4 regions of the Kitasatospora sp. NPDC059160 genome follow, and region 1 is predicted to be linked to each of the others. Evidence: riboswitches for the same ligand, from Rfam matches in the RefSeq annotation. Region 1 holds a riboswitch; each other region holds the start of a gene.
The links. Region 1 has a riboswitch for cobalamin ahead of ACFXOZ_RS30475 (cobalamin biosynthesis protein). Riboswitches for the same ligand answer to the same signal wherever they lie in the genome.
Positions count from the first base shown of each region.

Region 1 (4,148 bases):
GCGGCCGCAGCTCGCCCTCCTCCGGGTTCATGGTGCCGACCAGCAGGAACCGCGCCGCGTGCCGTACCGACACGCCCTCGCGCTCGACGTAGGAGCGGCCCATCGCGGCGGCGTCCAGCAGCAGGTCCACCACGTGGTCCTGGAGCAGGTTCACCTCGTCGATGTACAGCACGCCGCGGTGCGCCTTGGCGAGCAGGCCGGGCTCGTACGCCTTGACGCCCTCGGCCAGCGCGCGCTCCAGGTCGAGCGAGCCGACGATCCGGTCCTCGGCCACGCCGACCGGCAACTCGACCAGCTGGGAAGGCCGTTGGTGGCTCCCAAAGGTGGCGTGCGGGCCGTCCGGGCACTGCGGGTCCGGCCCGGCCGGGTCGCAGGCGAACCGGCAGCTGTCCACGACGGCGATGGCGGGCAGCAGCCCGGCCAGCGCGCGCACCATGGTCGACTTGGCGGTGCCCTTCTCGCCGCGCACCAGCACGCCGCCCACGGCCGGGGAGACCGCGTTCAGCAGCAGCCCGAGCCGCAGGTCGGCCATCCCGACGATCGCGGTGAACGGATAGCGGACCTCACTCATGCGTCACTCCCAGGTGCTCCGGGCAGGAGGAACGGCAGCGATCCGGCCGCCGGCACCCCGCCCTCGATCAGCTTCCACAACGCGTCGGTGTCCGCGTGCTCCTCGATCAGGTCGCCCAGCCGGTCCAGCCGGGACTCGCGCGCCACGGCGAACGAGGTGTCCGGCGCCGGTACGAACGCCCGGCCCGCCAAGTCGGCGACCTCGCGCAGGAGTTCACGGCGGAAGCCGTCGTTCTCCAGCGCGCCGTGCCAGGTGGTGCCCCAGACCGAGCCGACCCGGCAACCGTCCAGGAAGGGAACGCCCCCCTCGACGGCCACCACCCCGTGGTGGATCTCGTACCCCTCCACCCGCTGCCCGTACGCCTCGCCGACCGGCCGCGCCAGCACCTTCTCGACGCCGAAGCGCACCCGGGTCGGCAGCAGCCCGAGTCCGTCGACCACACCGGCCTTCGACTCGACCTCGTCCTCGATCGAGTGCGCCAGCATCTGGTAGCCGCCGCACACCCCGAGCACCGGCCGCCCGGCCGCCGCCCGCGCCTTCAACGCCGGCTCCAGGCCGCGCTCGCGCAGCCAGGCGAGGTCCGCCACGGTCGCCCGGGTGCCGGGCAGCACCACCAGGTCGGCGTCGGCCAGCTCCTCCGGCCGGGTCGCCCAGCGCACCAGCACGCCCGGCTCCTGGGCCAGCGCGTCCAGGTCGGTGAAGTTCGACAGGCGCGGGAAGCGCACCACGGCGACCCGCAGCACGTCCGCCCCCAGCGGCCCGCGCCCGTCCACCCGGTCCACCACGGTGGACAGGTCCAGCGAGTCCTCGGCGTCCAGCCACAGGCCCGGCAGCATCGGTAGCGTGCCCAGCACCGGACGGCCGGTCAGCTCGTGCAGCATCTCCAGCCCGGGCGCCAGCAGCCGGGCGTCACCGCGGAACTTGTTGACGAACCAGCCGGCCACGTGCCGCTGGTCCTCCGCCGACAGCAGCGCCAGCGTCCCGTACATCGCCGCGAACACCCCGCCGCGGTCGATGTCCCCGACCACCACCACCGGCAGCGCGGCGGCCGTGGCCAGGCCCATGTTGGCGATGTCCCGGTCGCGCAGGTTGATCTCGGCGGGGGAGCCGGCGCCCTCGCACACCACCACGTCGTAGCGGGCGCGCAGATCGGCCAGGCACTCCAGCGCGCGCTCCAGCAGGACGGGCTTGCGCTCCCGGTAGTCCAGCGCGCCCACCTCGGCCACCGGCCTGCCCAGCAGCACCACCTGGCTGCGGCCGTCCGCGCCCGGCTTGAGCAGCACCGGGTTCATCGCCGCCTCCGGCTCCACCCGGGCGGCCTGCGCCTGCATCGCCTGGGCGCGGCCGATCTCGGCCCCGTCGGCGGTGACGAAGGAGTTCAGCGACATGTTCTGCGCCTTGAACGGCGCCACCCGCACGCCCTGGCGGGCCAGCCACCGGCAGATCCCGGCCGTCACCACGCTCTTGCCCGCGTCCGAGGTCGTCCCCGCGACCAGCAGTGCGTTGGTCATGCCCCACCCCTCTTCCTCATCAGCATGCGCAGCAGGACGTGCCCCGCGACCGTCGTACCCAGCGCCAGCGCGCCCACCCGCCGGGACAGCGTGCAGGCCCGCTCGATGTCGTCCACCGTCACCGGCCGCAACTCCGCACCCAGGACGGGCCGGTGCTCCACCCGCTCCCCGTACCGCAACGTCCCGCCCAGCCGGACCCCGACCGCCCCCGCGAAGGCCGACTCGGCCTGGCCCGCGTTCGGGCTCGGGTGCGCGGAGCCGTCCCGGCGCCAGACCCGCCAGGCGGTCCGGGGCTCGGGCGCGGCGGCCACCGTCAGCAGGGCCGTCAGCCGGGCGCCCGGCCAGCCCGCCACGTCGTCCAGCCGGGCCGAGGCCCAGCCGAAGCGGGCGTAGCGGGGCGAGCGGTGGCCCACCATGGCGTCCAGGGTGTTCACCGCGCGGAACGCCAGCAGCCCCGGCGTGCCCGCCAGGGCACCCCAGGCCAGTGCGTTCACCACGGCATCCGCCGTGTTCTCGGCCACCGACTCGACCACCGCCCGGGCGATCTGCTGCCCGTCCAGGGCACTCGGATCCCGCCCGCACAGGTGCGGCAGCCGCTCCCGGGCCGCCGTCAGGTCGCCCGCGGCCAGCGAGCGTCCGACGGTGCGGGCCTCCCGGGTCAGCGAGGTGCCGCCGAGCACCGTCCAGGTCGCCGCCGCCGCCAACGCGGCCCGGCCCAGCGGACGGCGCCCGACCGTACGGTCCAGGGCGAGCGCGCCGGCCGCGACCGCACCCACGCACACCGCGGTGTACCCGGCTCCTGCTGCCCGGTCGTCGCGCCACAGCCGCCGCTCCAGCCGCCCCGCGGCCGTGCCGAACAGGGCGACGGGGTGGCCGCGGCGCGGGTCGGCGTACCGGGCGTCGGCGGCGTAGCCCACGAGCGCGCCCAGGCCGAAGGCGGCGGCGCGGGTCAGCGGGCGCACAACATCGAGAAGCCGGGGATCCAACCGGGCGGGGCAGCCTGCATCGCGTGGGTGTCCTCACTCAGGGTCCGCGCCCTGGATCGACGTACCGGGGGCGAGAGTCTCCTGGCTTCCGGGTCCGACGCACCCCCGGGCCTTCCAACGGCCCCTGACGGTCCGCCGTGGCACTTTCCGAGCGTGCTCCCCGGTGACAGTGGCGGGACCGCGCCGGACTCGCACCGGCTTCCTCTCCATGCCTCCGTTTGGCCCCAGGATCCCATCACGCGCCCGAACCGGGAGTCAACCGAGGTCACGGAGGGGTTGGTCACACGACGCACCCGCCCCCGCCCTGTGCGATCGCCCAGTACCACCGAGAGCCCGGCGCCCCCGCTTCGTGCGTTCGGCGGCTGGGGCCGCGCCGCAGGCCACGCCTACGGTTCGGCCATGCGCCGCAGAAAGCCCCCCGTCGCCGCCCCCGCCCCGGTGCCGTTCTCGCCGGAGGCCGCCCGGGCTCACCGAACCGGCCTCGGGCTGACCCCCGAGCAGGTCGCCGAGGGCATGGCCGCACACGGCGTCCGACTGCTGCCCGGCCACGTCCTCGCCTGGGAGGACGGCGTGCTGCGCCCCGGCGAGACCGAGTTCATCGCCCTGGCCCGCGCCCTCTGGTGCCCGGCCGCCGCCCTGATGCCCGGCCACCCCGTCAGCCTGCGCGACCACCGCCTCGCCCGGGAACTCCCCCCGGAAACCGTCGCCGAACGGGTCGGCATCCCCCTGCCCACCTACCGCCAGGCCGAACTGACCGGCGACTGGGACGGCGACCCGGACCAGACCCACGCCCTCGCCCAGGTCCTCGGCCTGCGCCTCACCGAACTCGTCGAGGCCACCGGCCGCCGCGAGACCCTCGACGCCCTGCTCCGCCAGTGCGTGGCCGGCCGCTGGCAACCCCACCTCCGCCCGATCGCCCGCCTCGTCCCCGTCCCCGAACCCGACCTCGCCGCCGTCCTCCCCGTCCTCCACCAGGAACACCACATCCCCTCCCACTGGGGCACCACCACCCACCCCACCACCCCCACCCCACCCCTCACCCCCCGCTTCTGGCACCTCCTCAGCACCCACCACCCCACC
Region 1 is NZ_JBHZCN010000085.1:148-4,295, reverse strand. Features, by position in the region: gene ACFXOZ_RS30485 (putative cobaltochelatase) at 1-571, opposite strand, end outside; gene ACFXOZ_RS30480 (cobyric acid synthase) at 568-2,082, opposite strand; gene ACFXOZ_RS30475 (cobalamin biosynthesis protein) at 2,079-3,035, opposite strand; cobalamin riboswitch at 3,143-3,274, opposite strand; gene ACFXOZ_RS30470 (transcriptional regulator) at 3,468-4,148, shown strand, end outside.

Region 2 (4,148 bases), on a different contig from region 1:
GGATCGGCACGTTGACGCCGACCATGCCGGTGTCCACCCGGCGGGCGAAGTCCCGGGCGGTGTCGCCGTCCCGGGTGTAGATGGCCACGCCGTTGCCGAACTCGTGCTCGCTGGGCAGCCGCAGCGCCTCCTCGTAGTCGGCGGCGCGGACCACGGTGAGCACCGGGCCGAAGATCTCCTCGCGGTGGATCCGCATGTCCGGGGTCACCCGGTCGAACAGCGAGGCGCCGAGGAAGTAGCCGCCCTCGTGGCCCTCAAGGCGGAAGTCCCGCCCGTCGACGACGAGTTCGGCGCCCTCCCGGACCCCGAGGTCGAGGTACCCGCGGACCCGCTCCAGCGCGTCGGCGCCGACCAGCGGGCCGAAGTCGGCAGCCGGGTCGTCCGAGCGGCCGACCTTGAGCGCGGCGATCCGCTCGACCAGCTTGGCCACCAGCGCGTCCGCGGTCTCCTCCCCCACCGGGACGGCCACCGAGATCGCCATGCAGCGCTCCCCCGCCGAGCCGTAGCCGGCGCCGATCAGCGCGTCGGCGGCCTGGTCGAGGTCGGCGTCCGGCATCACGATCATGTGGTTCTTCGCGCCGCCGAAGCACTGCGCCCGCTTCCCGTGGGCGGCGGCCGTCGCGTAGACGTACCGGGCGATCGGGGTGGAGCCGACGAAGCCGACGGCCTGCACCCGCTCGTCCTCCAGCAGGGTGTCCACCGCCTCCTTGCCGCCGTTGACCACGTTGAGCACGCCCGGCGGCAGCCCGGCCTCCAGGAACAGCTCGGCGAGCCGAAGCGGCACCGACGGGTCCCGCTCGGAGGGCTTGAGAACGAAGGAGTTGCCGCAGGCCAGCGCGGGTGCGGCCTTCCACAGCGGGATCATCGCCGGAAAGTTGAACGGCGTGATGCCGGCGACCACGCCGAGCGGCTGGCGCATCGAGTAGACGTCGATGCCGGTGCCGGCGTTGTCGGTGAACTCGCCCTTCAACAGGTGCGGGATCCCGGCGGCGAACTCCACCACCTCCAGGCCGCGTTGGAGGTCGCCGTGGGCGTCGGCCACAGTCTTGCCGTGCTCGGCGGAGAGCAGCCGGGCCAGCTCCTCCTTCTCCTGCTCGACCAGTTGCAGGAAGCGCAGCAGCACCCGCGCCCGCCGCTGCGGGTTCCAGGCCGCCCACGCGGGCTGGGCCTGGGCGGCGTCGGCGATCACCGCCTCGACCTCGGCCCGGTCGGCCAGCGGCACCCGGGCCTGCACCCGGCCGGTGTTGGGGTCGAAGACGTCGCCGTAGCGGCCGGACGTCCCGGCGACGCGCTTGCCGCCGATGAAGTGGGTCAGTTCGCGGACCATCGGTTCCTTCTCTCGTCACGGGTGGGGAGAGGAGGAATGGAGAGAGCACGCCGCGGCAGCGGACGTACGGTCGTACGCCGTCGCGGCAGGCGTAAAGTGACGAACCGTCAGGGGCGATGGGCCCCGACGGTCGGCAGCACGGCAGCGGAGCGGGAACAGCGGCCCGGAGTCATGCGTGTCGTCTCCATCCTCGTGGAAAACACGGATCATCCGCGGCCGGTATCCTGACTCCCGGATCCACGCCCGCCCCCTGGCCTTCCCGGCTGGCTGCCAGTGGCCGTCATCTGCGAGGACGAACTCCCCGGTCACAGTGGCGGGACCGTGCCGGACTCACACCGGCTTCCCTGACACCGCGGACCTGCCGTCGACCATATAGTTGGACGTCCTAGTAAGTCCAGACCCACCGCCGCGCGACGCGGGCCCGAGCGGTCACAGGGCCACGACGGGTCACAGGGCCAGGACGGGCCGGTGGTGGTCGAGCCAGAGCGCGAGGTCGACCACGCGTTCCTGTAGAGCGAGGTGTCCGTGTCCCCGACACCGATCGGCGAGTCCCGGGCCGCGACCACGGCCTTTCGCCGGACCGGCGGCGGGTCATCGGACCGCCGCCCCCGGGCGCCGTTCGATCGCGTTCAGCCGGCCGAAGCCGCCGAGAGGTCCAGCAGTCCCTCCTTGGCCTGGCGCACCAGGTCGCGGAACTGGTCCTCGCTCATCCGGATCTGCTGACCGAAGTCGTCGGTGATCCTCACCCGCCGGTCCACCGGGGCCTCCCGGTCCAGGAACACCTGGGGGCAACCGCAGTTGCAGTTGCCGCAGAACGTCGCGAAGGGCTGTGGCGTCTCGTCGCCGGCCATCCGTCCCACCTCACTTCCGCCCGTGGTGCACGGGGCTTCCGGGCTGGCGATGCCCGCCGCCCAATGTCACCAAACCCGATGGCAGGAAGGGTGGTTGTACTCGTCCGACGGCCCTCCGGGGGCTGCCTCGCCCCGTGCGGCACCGCTCAGGAGGACGCCGGGTACGGGACGAAGGTGCTGGTGTGCTCGTCGACGGCCAGCGGGCGGCCGATCGCCGGGGCCGAGCGCTGGGCGCAGGCCGGGCGTTCGCAGACCTTGCAGCCCAGGCCGATCGGGGTGGCGGCGGCCTCGTCGGTCAGGTCAAGGCCGGCGGAGTACACCAGCCGCCCCGCGTGCCGGAGTTCGCAGCCGAGGCCGATGGCGAAGGTCTTGCCGGGCCGGCCCCAGCCGCCGGGCGAGCGGGTGACGGCGCGGGCCGTCCACAGGTAGCGGCGCCCGTCCGGCATGGCGGCGACCTGGACGTGGACCCGGCCCGGGGCGGCGAAGGCGTCGTAGACGTTCCACAGCGGGCAGGTGCCGCCGGTGCGGGAGAAGTGGAAGGGCGTGGCGGACTGCCGCTTGGAGACGTTCCCGGCCCGGTCGACCCGGACGAAGGAGAACGGCACCCCGCGCAGGCCGGGGCGCTGGAGGGTGCTGAGGCGGTGGCAGACCGTCTCGTAGCCGACGCCGAAGTGGTCGGCGAGGTGCTCGATGTCGTAGCGGGCGGACTCGGCCTCGGCGTGGAAGGCGGCGTAGGGCAGGACGAGGGCGGCGGCGAAGTAGTTGGCCAGGCCGATCCGGGTGAGCGAGTGCGCGGCCGAGCCTTCGGGGCTGTCCTGGGCGGCGAGTTCGGAGAGCAGCGCGTCGTGTTCCAGGTAGCCGAGCTGGGTGGCCAGCCGGAAGGCCTGCTGGCCGGGGCGCAGCCGGTCCGACAGCCGCAGCGTCCGGGTCCGCGGCTCGTACCGGTGCAGCTGCTCCCCGCCGGAGGTGAGCCGTACGCCGTGCACGTCGGCCAGCCGTTCGGCCAGCACCGCCCGCACCCCGCCGCGCCGCAGCCGGATCTCGCCCGCCAACTCCTCGGCGGCGGTGTCGAGTTCATGGACGTAGTTCTGCCGGCGGTAGAAGAACTCGCGGACCTCCTCGTGCGGGGTCCGGGTGTCGGCGGCCGGGCCCCGGTCCCCCGCGAGGACGGCGAGCTGCTCGGCCAGGGTGCGACGGCCGCGCCCGAGGTCGGTCAACAGCCTTGCCACGGCGGGCAGTCGGGTGGCGACCTCGTCGAGGTCACCGGGGGTGATCCGGCCGGACGCGAGCTCCTCGCCGAGGCCGTCGCGCAGTTCGGCGGCGAGCCGGGCGCTGTCCGGCGGGGCGAAGTACCCGGCCTCCACGCCGAACGCCTCGGTGAGCCGCAGCAGGACGGGGACGGTCAGCGGGCGGGCGTCGTGCTCCAGCTGGTTGAGGTAGCTGGGCGAGAGGTCGATCATCCGCGCCGTGGCGGCCTGGCTCAGTCCGCGTTCCTCCCGGAGCCGGCGCAGCCTGGCCCCGGCGAAGGCCTTCCCCATCGCCCCGCACCTCCGTGTCCGGCCGTCGGGTCGGGCCGGTGCGGCGCAGCCTAGCCGCAACGCCTCCGGGCAAGCCTTCGCAAGCTTCGCGGATTCGCCGGGCGGGCTTCGCGGAACTTGGCACGGCTCCACCGGTGACGGCGGCCGCGTCGGCTGCCAGAGTCGGTGCTGCGGCCGGGAGGCGCCCAGAACGGTGGCGAACGGGCAGGTCAACTGCCCTGACCTGTCGTCCGGGTGACCACGTCCCGCGGTGTTCCACCGCTGCCCGGCGCCACCCGGCCGCCCTCTCGCCACGTCGTGAGAGGTCGCTCACATCCTTCGCAACGTCCTTCGCAGAGCATCCCCGGGAGTCGATCACCATGACCCAGTCGGTTCGGCAGCAGCAGGAGCAGCAGGCGGCGGAGCTGGCCGCCCGGTGGGCGTCCGACCCCC
Region 2 is NZ_JBHZCN010000011.1:57,859-62,006, reverse strand. Features, by position in the region: gene ACFXOZ_RS06945 (CoA-acylating methylmalonate-semialdehyde dehydrogenase) at 1-1,327, opposite strand, end outside; cobalamin riboswitch at 1,524-1,715, opposite strand; gene ACFXOZ_RS06940 (hypothetical protein) at 1,957-2,178, opposite strand; gene ACFXOZ_RS06935 (short-chain fatty acyl-CoA regulator family protein) at 2,325-3,716, opposite strand; gene aceA (isocitrate lyase) at 4,076-4,148, shown strand, end outside.
Region 2: linked by a shared signal. The riboswitch ahead of ACFXOZ_RS06945 (CoA-acylating methylmalonate-semialdehyde dehydrogenase) and the one ahead of ACFXOZ_RS30475 (cobalamin biosynthesis protein) in region 1 are both predicted to bind cobalamin.

Region 3 (4,148 bases), on a different contig from region 1:
GGACAGCGTGGCCAGCGGGGTGCCCGCGAGGCCGAGGACGGCCTGTGCCGTGGCCCGGGCACCGTTGCCCGCGTTGAAACCGCTCGCGTCGTAGGCGACGGCGCCGCGGACCGCCTGGTCGGCGGAGCAGTCCTGCTGGAACTTGACCAGCCGGCTCCAGCCCTTGAACCCGGCGGCCAGGCGCCCGCCGGAGAACAGCGCCTGGGTGGCCAGGCCGGTGGTGTTGGCGTTGGAGGCGGTCGCCCCGGCGGCCGCGAACCCGCCGTCGCCGTTCTGGTGGGCGGTGAGCCAGCCGAGTCCCGTGTTCGCCTTGGCGGCGCGACCGGTGGCGGCGAGGGCCTGGACGGCGAGCGCGGTGGCGTCGGGGTCGCTGGTGCAGGCGGCCTGGCCGAAGGAGACCGGGAAGCCGCCGTCCGCGCACTGGCTGTTCGCCAGGAAGTCGACGGCCGCCGCCGGGGCGTCACCGGGCGTGCGGTGCAGGGCGATCAGGGCGAGGGACTGGCCGAAGGCGTTGCTGTAGTCGCCCCACTGGGAGCGGTCGGAGAAGCGGCCTCCGGCGGTCTGCAGCGAGCGCAGCCGGGCCGGCAGGTCGACGCCGCCGAAGGCCGTCGGGTCCCCGCCGCGGACCTCGACGGCGAGCAGCAGCTTGGCGGTCGCGCCCGCATAGGCCTCGGTGGTGCCGTCGCCGAGGTAGCCGCTGATGATCTCGGGCTTCGCCAGCCAGGCGGTGGCCTTCGCGGCGGCGTCGTCGGAGCTGCGCGAGGCGGCGAAGGCCAGCACCGCGTCGATGGTCAGGCCCTGGTCGGGGTAGGCGGTCCCGTTGAAGACGGACTCGAAGTGGTCGCCGCCGACGAGCTGGCGGGCCAGCCAGCCGCCCGCGGCGGCGTCGGGGCGGAACGTCGCGGACGAGGTCGGGGCGGCGGGCGCGGCACTCGCGGCGGTGGCCGCCGGAAGCGCGGCGGCAAGGGCGAGAGCGGGTATCGCGAGCAGACCGAGGGTGCGGCGGAGCGCGGGCATGGAGACCTTTCCGGGCCCGCACACAGGGGCCCGGAGGGCCTCGGCGACGCACCGGGCAGCCCTCTGAGCTCCGGCCCGCAGACCACGACGGGAGGAGTGGACGACACACCTCCGCCGACGGGTACTCGGGCTCGCCACCGACGCGGAGTCGGAGGCCTACCGTTGCGGGTCAGCGCCGGACTCGAACCGGACTTCCCCCGAGGGCGGAGTCACAACTTGACGGCCCATCATGGCGACACGGAAAAGATCCGGTCAAGGGTTCGAGCGCGACACCACGCTGCCCGGCACCCGCCGTCGCGACGCGCGCTCCTCTCCCCGCCGTCCTGGCCAGGTCCTCAGGGACGGCAGAATGGCTCCCATGCGGCACATCTTCGTCATCGGCATCGGCGCGGGCGACCCCGACCACCTCACCCTGCAAGCGGTCCGGGCGATCGGTCGCACGGACGTGTTCTTCATCCTCGACAAGAGCGAGGAACGACAGGACCTGATCCACCTGCGGCGCCGGATGCTGACCGAGCACGGCCGGCCCGGGCACCGGGTGGTCGAGGCACCGGACGCGGAGCGGGACCGCACCACGCCCGCGTACACCGCCGCCGTGGACGACTGGCGCCTCCGGCGCGCCGACCTGGTCGAGCGGCTGGCCGCCGAGCACCTCGGCGAGGGCGAGACGGGTGCCTTCCTGGTCTGGGGGGATCCGGGCCTCTACGACAGCGTCATCGCGGTGGTGGAGGACGTACGGGCCCGCGGCGCGGTCGCGTTCGACTACGAGGTGGTCCCAGGCATCAGCAGTGTCTCCGCGCTCGCCGCCGCCCACCGCACCACCCTGACCCGGGTCGGCCGCCCGGTGCAGATCACCACCGGCCGCCGCCTGGCCGAGGGGTTCCCCGAGGGGGTGGACGACGTGGTGGTGATGCTCGACGGCCGGGCCGCCTTCACCGGCCTCGACCCCCAGGGACTGGAGATCCACTACGGCGCTTACCTCGGCACTCCCGACGAGATCCTGGTCGCCGGGCCGTTGACCGAAGCCGCCCCACGGATCCGCGAGCTGCGCGAGTCGGCACGCGAGCGCAAGGGCTGGATCATGGACACCTACCTGCTGCGGCGGTCGGAGGGCTGACCGGCGTGCGCCGCCCCGGGCGAGGGGGCTGCGCACGCGCGGACCGTCAGCGGTGCTCGAACTTCGGCGCCCGCTTCTCGGCGAAGGCGGCCATGCCCTCCTTCTGGTCCGCCGTGGCGAACACCGAGTGGAACAGCCGGCGTTCGAAGCGGACGCCCTCGGCGAGCGTCGTCTCGAAGGAGCGGTTGACGCTCTCCTTGAGCATGACCGCCGCCGGGGTGGACATCGCCGCGACGGTCTCGGCGGACCCGGAAGACGGTGCTGGTGATCGAGTGGCTCACGATCGCCACCGGGGTGATCCAGCTGCTCTCCCGCGGCTCGATCATCTCGCTGGCCGGCATCGATCGCGGGCATCATCGTCCTGGCGTACAGCTCCGCCGAGGGCAAGGAGTGGTTCACGGTCCGAAGGGCCGATCATCAGCGCCGGACGCCGGGTTGTCGACGTCGGGGGCGTGAGCGCGGTACGTCGGGCTCTGGCGGGTGCGGTGCTGGAACGGGATCTCCGCTGCGCAGGAGCGCCGGGGCCGTCCGGCATCATCAGCGAGGCTACGAGTTCGTCGGGATGTAGTCGTAGCAGTACTGCAAGCCGCCCTGCGGATTGATCTGCCAGTACGAATTCCACAGGGCGGTACCGGTCTTGGGCCCGACGATGCCGTCCCTGCTGAGGCCGTTGCCGTACGCGCGCTGGAAGTCCTCGACCATGCCCTCCGTATCCGGCCCGAAGTCGCCGTCCACGGCGATCCTGTGGCCGAGGCCGACACCGTTCAGGAAGGCCTGAACACACGAAACCGCGGGTCCGTGCGACCCCTTCTGCACGTAAGGGGCGGTGGTGGAGGCCTCGGCCGTTCCGCTGAGGCCGACGACCACGGACAGTGACAACGTCACGCCCGCAGCGACACGTGCCAGTGCGCGTGCTCTCATAGCGACTACATCCATTTCTGGGGCCATCCCCCGGTGGCTCTGGTGATGACGAAGACCAGTCATCAGCGCCAGGGATCCTACCTGAAATGATCAAGAAAGAAACCAGTCAGGCTGCCCATCCAGTGGGCGAGCTGGACGTCGCCGGTGGTGCGGCCGCCGCCGGCGGTGACCGGAATCCGGTGGGTGAGGGTCGCGCACCACTTGCGGGGCCAGGGTCAGGGCCGCCCGTCCCCACCGGGGGCGACGACCTGCCCGACCCAGCCCCAGAACCTTCGGAATGGACCGAGGAGAGAACGTGCGCGAAGCACACACCAGGGAGGCGCACGGCCCGAGGCGGCAGCGTCGGACGAAGACCACCCGGGAGAGGAGTGGGGCCGGTCTCACCGCAGCGAGACCGGCCGGAGGACAGGAGCGGCGCGCCGAGTCCGGGGGGTAACCTGCGCGCCGCCGGCCTGTCCACACACCTCCGGCTACCCCCGTGCCACCACTTCATGCACCACCGGGCCGTCGTCGGACGGCCGTTCCGCCTCCTCGCTCCCGGCACGACGCCCGCCCGGAACGCCGAGGGCTGCTGCACACCCGGTACCGGGGGCCGTACGGGAGCCGGAGGTCGGGGCGACGGGGCCGGGTGCAGCCCCGAGCGGTCGTCGCGCGCCGTCGTCCCGCGGCGCGGCGTCGTGGATGCCACGGCACGTCACCAGGGCTGCTGCCCGATCGGATCGTCACCGTCCGGTGGCCCTTCGGCCGGGGCGACGCCGTGGTGGTACAGCAGCAGCGCGACATCGTCCTCGTAACCGCCGGGTGGGGCCAGCGTCTGCATCAGCCGGTCGGCGAGCCGGTCGAGCGGGAGTCCGACGTTCTCGGCGAGGGCCCGGGCGGCGTGCTCGACGCTCTCGGGCAGCGGGACCCCGCGGCGTTCCGCCAAGCCGTCGGTGGCCAGCAGCAGGACGGAGCCGGCCGGGAGCACCGCGACGGCCTCCGGCCTGACCGTGTCGGGGGCCACGGCGAGGGGCAGCGACCGGCCGTCGTCGAGCAGGACGGTCCCGCCGTCCGCCAGCGCGACGATGCCGGGCGGGTGAGCGGCGATCGAGTA
Region 3 is NZ_JBHZCN010000002.1:30,249-34,396, reverse strand. Features, by position in the region: gene ACFXOZ_RS01160 (peptidase) at 1-1,017, opposite strand, end outside; cobalamin riboswitch at 1,116-1,264, opposite strand; gene cobF (precorrin-6A synthase (deacetylating)) at 1,376-2,134, shown strand; partial or broken gene ACFXOZ_RS01150 (enoyl-CoA hydratase-related protein) at 2,181-2,378, opposite strand; gene ACFXOZ_RS01145 (peptidoglycan-binding protein) at 2,681-3,019, opposite strand; gene ACFXOZ_RS01140 (SpoIIE family protein phosphatase) at 3,750-4,148, opposite strand, start outside.
Region 3: linked by a shared signal. The riboswitch ahead of ACFXOZ_RS01160 (peptidase) and the one ahead of ACFXOZ_RS30475 (cobalamin biosynthesis protein) in region 1 are both predicted to bind cobalamin.

Region 4 (4,148 bases), on a different contig from region 1:
CGCCTGCACCGGCACCACCGGGGTCACCGTCGTGGTCGACTTCACCGCCGTCGGCGGCGGCGTCCAGACCGGCTGTGCGCCCGGCGACCCGGCCAGCGGCCTGGCCGCGCTGACCGGGGCCGGTTTCTCGTACTCCTTCCACCCGCGCTTCCCGGGCTTCGTCTGCACGATCAACGCCCTGCCGACGACCTGCACCAACCCGACCGGCAGCGCCTACTGGTCGTACTGGCACGCCCAGCACGGCGGCCCCTGGTCGTACAGCAACCTGGGCGCGGGCAGCTACAACCCGGCACCCGGCGACGTCGAGGGCTGGTCCTTCGGCGCCGGTGCCCAGCCGGGCATCACCGCGCCCTGAACCGCGTCCTGAACCGCGTCCTGAACCGCGGACGCCGACCGGTGCCCCGGCTCCTCTCCCGGGAGGGGCCGGGGCACCGGTGACCCCCCCACCGCTGCGCGTCAGCCCCGGTGCCGCACCCGGGTCCTCCCGCTCGGCCACCGCTGACGCCTCATTGACTCTGCTTCGGTCAACGTGGTCTGATGAACCGATTTTTTGCCCTCGGCATTCAGGGGAAGCCGGTCCAACTCCGGCGCTGACCCGCAACCGTGGACCCACCTGAGGGTGGGTGAGCCGGAATGCCTGGACCGGGGGTGTGTTCACACAGCACTTGCGTCGTCGCGGACTACGACGTGGTCTCGACGGTCCCGTGTTCCCCGTGGGCGGCCGTCGGCTGCGCCGTTTCTCCCGTGTCGACCGACCAGGGAGTCGTCGTGAGGGTCAGCAGCAGTCGTACACGTCACAGAAACCGGGACCTCGCCTCGCTGGTGGTCGCCGGTGCCGTCGCGGTCGCCGCCTGCGGTACGGTCCTGCTGGGGCACCCCGAGAGCGCGGCAGCCCGGCCGACGATCCCGGCCCTGACCGGTGCCGACCTCACCACCGCCCGGCACGACGCGGACGGCCCCACCGCCACACCGACCCCGCCTGCCGGGAGGAAGCCGGACGCCGCCAAGGGGAGTGCCTACCTCACCGACCCGTCCCGCCTGACGGACGGTCACTACTACGAGGGGTTCCCGGCCTTCGCCGACTTCGGCCTGACCATCGACGGGGCCTACGCCCTCGCCGCGACCGGTACGGACGACGCCGCGCTGCGCAGGATCGTCGACTTCCTGGACCAGCAGGGCAAGGACGCGAGCGCGCGCACCGTCAACGACTGGACCGCCATCGGCACCGAGTACGCCGGCGGCGGGTCCATCGGCAAGGAGGCGCTGCTCGCCGAGGCGGTCGGCCGCAACCCGCGGAACTTCGGCGGCCACGACCTGATCGCCGCCCTCGCCGCGATGGTGTGCACCAAGGCCGACGCGAGCACGGGCTGCGACGCCCCGGGCAACTACACCTACGCCACCTCGGTCTTCTCCCAGGCGCTCGCCGTCATGGCCCAGCTCCGGGCCGGAGAGTCGACCGGTGCCGCTCCCGCGATCGGCTATCTGAGGAGCCTCCAGCACCCGGACGGGTCCTGGCCGAGCCTGATCCCGGCCGCCGGTGACGCGGATGTGGACAGCACGGCCATGGCCGTCATGGCCCTCGCCCTGGTCCCCGGGGACGAGGCCGCCCAGGCGGTCGAGAAGGGCCTCGGCTGGCTCGCCGCACGGCAGTTGCCCGACGGCGGCTTCCCCGGCGCGGCCGGCAACTCCACCAACTCGGCCGCGCTGGCCGTCCAGGGGATGACGCTGCGCAAGGCCGCCTACGGCGGACAGATCGCCAAGGCGCTCGACTTCCTCGCCGGGCAGCAGAACGGTGACGGCGGGTTCAACGTCGCCTCCACCGGGCAGCGGGGGTCGGACGTCCGGGCGTCCACGCAGGTGCTCGGCGGCGCCACCGGCATCTCCTTCGGCACGCTGTCCCGCGACCTCGGCGGCTCGCCGACGCCGACCGGGACGCCGTCCACCACGCCGACGGGCACGCCGACCCCGACCGGTACGGCCACCCCGACGGGTACGGCCACCCCGACGGGTACGGCCACCCCGACGGGTACGGCCACCCCGACGGGTACTCCCTCCACCACTCCGACCGGCACGCCCACCCCGACCGGCACGCCCACCCCGACGACCACGTCCTCCGGAACCCCGACCGGCGCGCCCCCCACGACCGCGCCCGTCCCCGCCACTGACCCGCCGTCGTCCGGCGGCGGCGACGCCCCGGTGGGTAGCGGTGCCGATGCGGTCGGAGGCGGACCGGCGCAGACCGGTTCGGACCACCTGGCCAGCACCGGAACCCAGGCACTGGCGCTGACGGCGGCCGCCGGTGCGCTGACCGCGCTCGGTGCCGCTGCCGTCGTCGTCGCCCGTCGCCGCCGGACGGCCGCCCCGGGGCGTCACCGGTGAGCCGGGGACTCGGGCAGCGGCTCGCCCGGCTGTCCGGAGCGGCGGCACTGACCTCCGCGCTGGCGTTCGGCGGCCTCGCCGTGGGCGTGGTCCCGGCTGCCGCTGCGCCGTTGCCGATGGAGCAGTGCACTCCGACCTCCGGGGTCGTCCTCGCCGTGGACCTGAGCAAGTGGGGCGGCCCGCTGCTGCGCTCCTGCGGCTCCACGCCCACCACCGGCTACACCCTGCTGAACCAAGGGGGTTGGAAGACCACCGGCACCGGCCACGACGGCCCGGCCTTCATCTGCCGGATCGGCTACAGCGGTTACCAGGGCGGCAAGCAGTTCCCGACCCCGGACCAGGAGAAGTGCGTCCTGACACCTCCGGCCACCGCGTACTGGTCGTACTGGCACGCTGATCCGGGCCAGAACGAGTGGTCCTACAGCCAGCTCGGGGCGATGCTCTACCAGCCGAAGCCCGGCAGCGTCGACCTGTGGATCTACGGCGGCACCAACGTGGAGGGCACCGAGGGGCGTCCGACCTTCTCGCCGGACAGCGTCCGGGCCCACAACCCCAGTTCCGGCGGGCAGCCGGCCGACCCGGGCCAGGGCACGACGGGCGGCTCCGGCGGAGCGGCGAGCGGTTCCGGTACGACGGGCGGATCGGGCACGACGGGCGGCAGCGGTACGACGCGTGGCGGCGGCTCCGGCTCGACCGGGGGTGCCCCGGCCCCGGCCGCACCCCGGCCCGGCGGAACCCGTCCGCCGGCGCCCGCCGCGACCCCGGGAACGGGTACCGCGGCCACTCCTGCGGACGGCATCACCCCGCCGGGAGCGCCCGATCCCACGCCGGTACCGGCCGAAGTCTCCACCGCCCCGCCGACCGAGACCCCGAGTGACGGGCCGACACCGCAGACGGCCGTGGCCGCGGCCGGGGCGACGTCCGCGCCCGCCGTGCCCGGCGGGGTGGTGGACGCCAACCCGGTGGCCGACGCCCCGCACGACTCCGGTTCGATGGTGCCCGCTGCGCTCGGGGCGGTCCTCGTCGTGGCGCTGGGCGTGGCCACGGTGGTGGCCGCACGCCGTCGCCGCCGACGGGCCGAGTGATCCGGTGAGCGCGCAAGACACCTGCGGCCTCGGCTCCCCGCAGCGCAGCCCCGGGCGGGGCGCCGGGGGCCGGCGCGCCCCGCGCAACCTCCACCCGCTGGCCTGGTGGGCCTGGGCGCTCGCCCTGGCGACCGCGGCCAGCCGCACCACCAACCCCTTGCTGCTCCTGCTCGTCCTCGCCGTGCTCGGCTACGTGGTCACCGCCCGCCGCAGCGAGGCCCCGTGGGCCCGCGGGTTCACCTACTACCTGTGGCTGGCGCTGACGGTGGTGGCGATCCGGGTGGTCTTCCGATGCGTCTTCGCCACCGGTGTCACCCCGCACGACCACCTGCTCTTCTCCCTGCCGCACATCCCCACCCCCGACTGGTACGCGGGGATCCGGATCGGCGGCCCGGTCTCGCTGGAGGCCACGCTCTCCGCCGCCTTCGACGGGCTGCGGCTGGCCTGTCTGATCTGCTGCATCGGCGCCGCGAACACCCTCGCCAACCCCAAGCGGGCCCTGCGCGTCCTGCCCGGTGCCCTCTACGAGCTCGGCGTCGCCGTGACGGTGGCGCTCAGTGTCGCGCCCCAGCTGGTGCAGAGCGTCCAACGGGTCGCCCGGGCACGGCGGTTGCGTGCGGGGCGGCGCAAGGGCGTCCGTGCCCTGCGCAGCATCGTGGTGCCGGTCCTGGAGGACGCGCTGGA
Region 4 is NZ_JBHZCN010000002.1:34,659-38,806, forward strand. Features, by position in the region: gene ACFXOZ_RS01165 (flagellar hook-length control protein FliK) at 1-355, shown strand, start outside; cobalamin riboswitch at 516-660, shown strand; gene ACFXOZ_RS01170 (prenyltransferase/squalene oxidase repeat-containing protein) at 823-2,379, shown strand; gene ACFXOZ_RS01175 (hypothetical protein) at 2,376-3,464, shown strand; gene ACFXOZ_RS01180 (CbiQ family ECF transporter T component) at 3,469-4,148, shown strand, end outside.
Region 4: linked by a shared signal. The riboswitch ahead of ACFXOZ_RS01170 (prenyltransferase/squalene oxidase repeat-containing protein) and the one ahead of ACFXOZ_RS30475 (cobalamin biosynthesis protein) in region 1 are both predicted to bind cobalamin.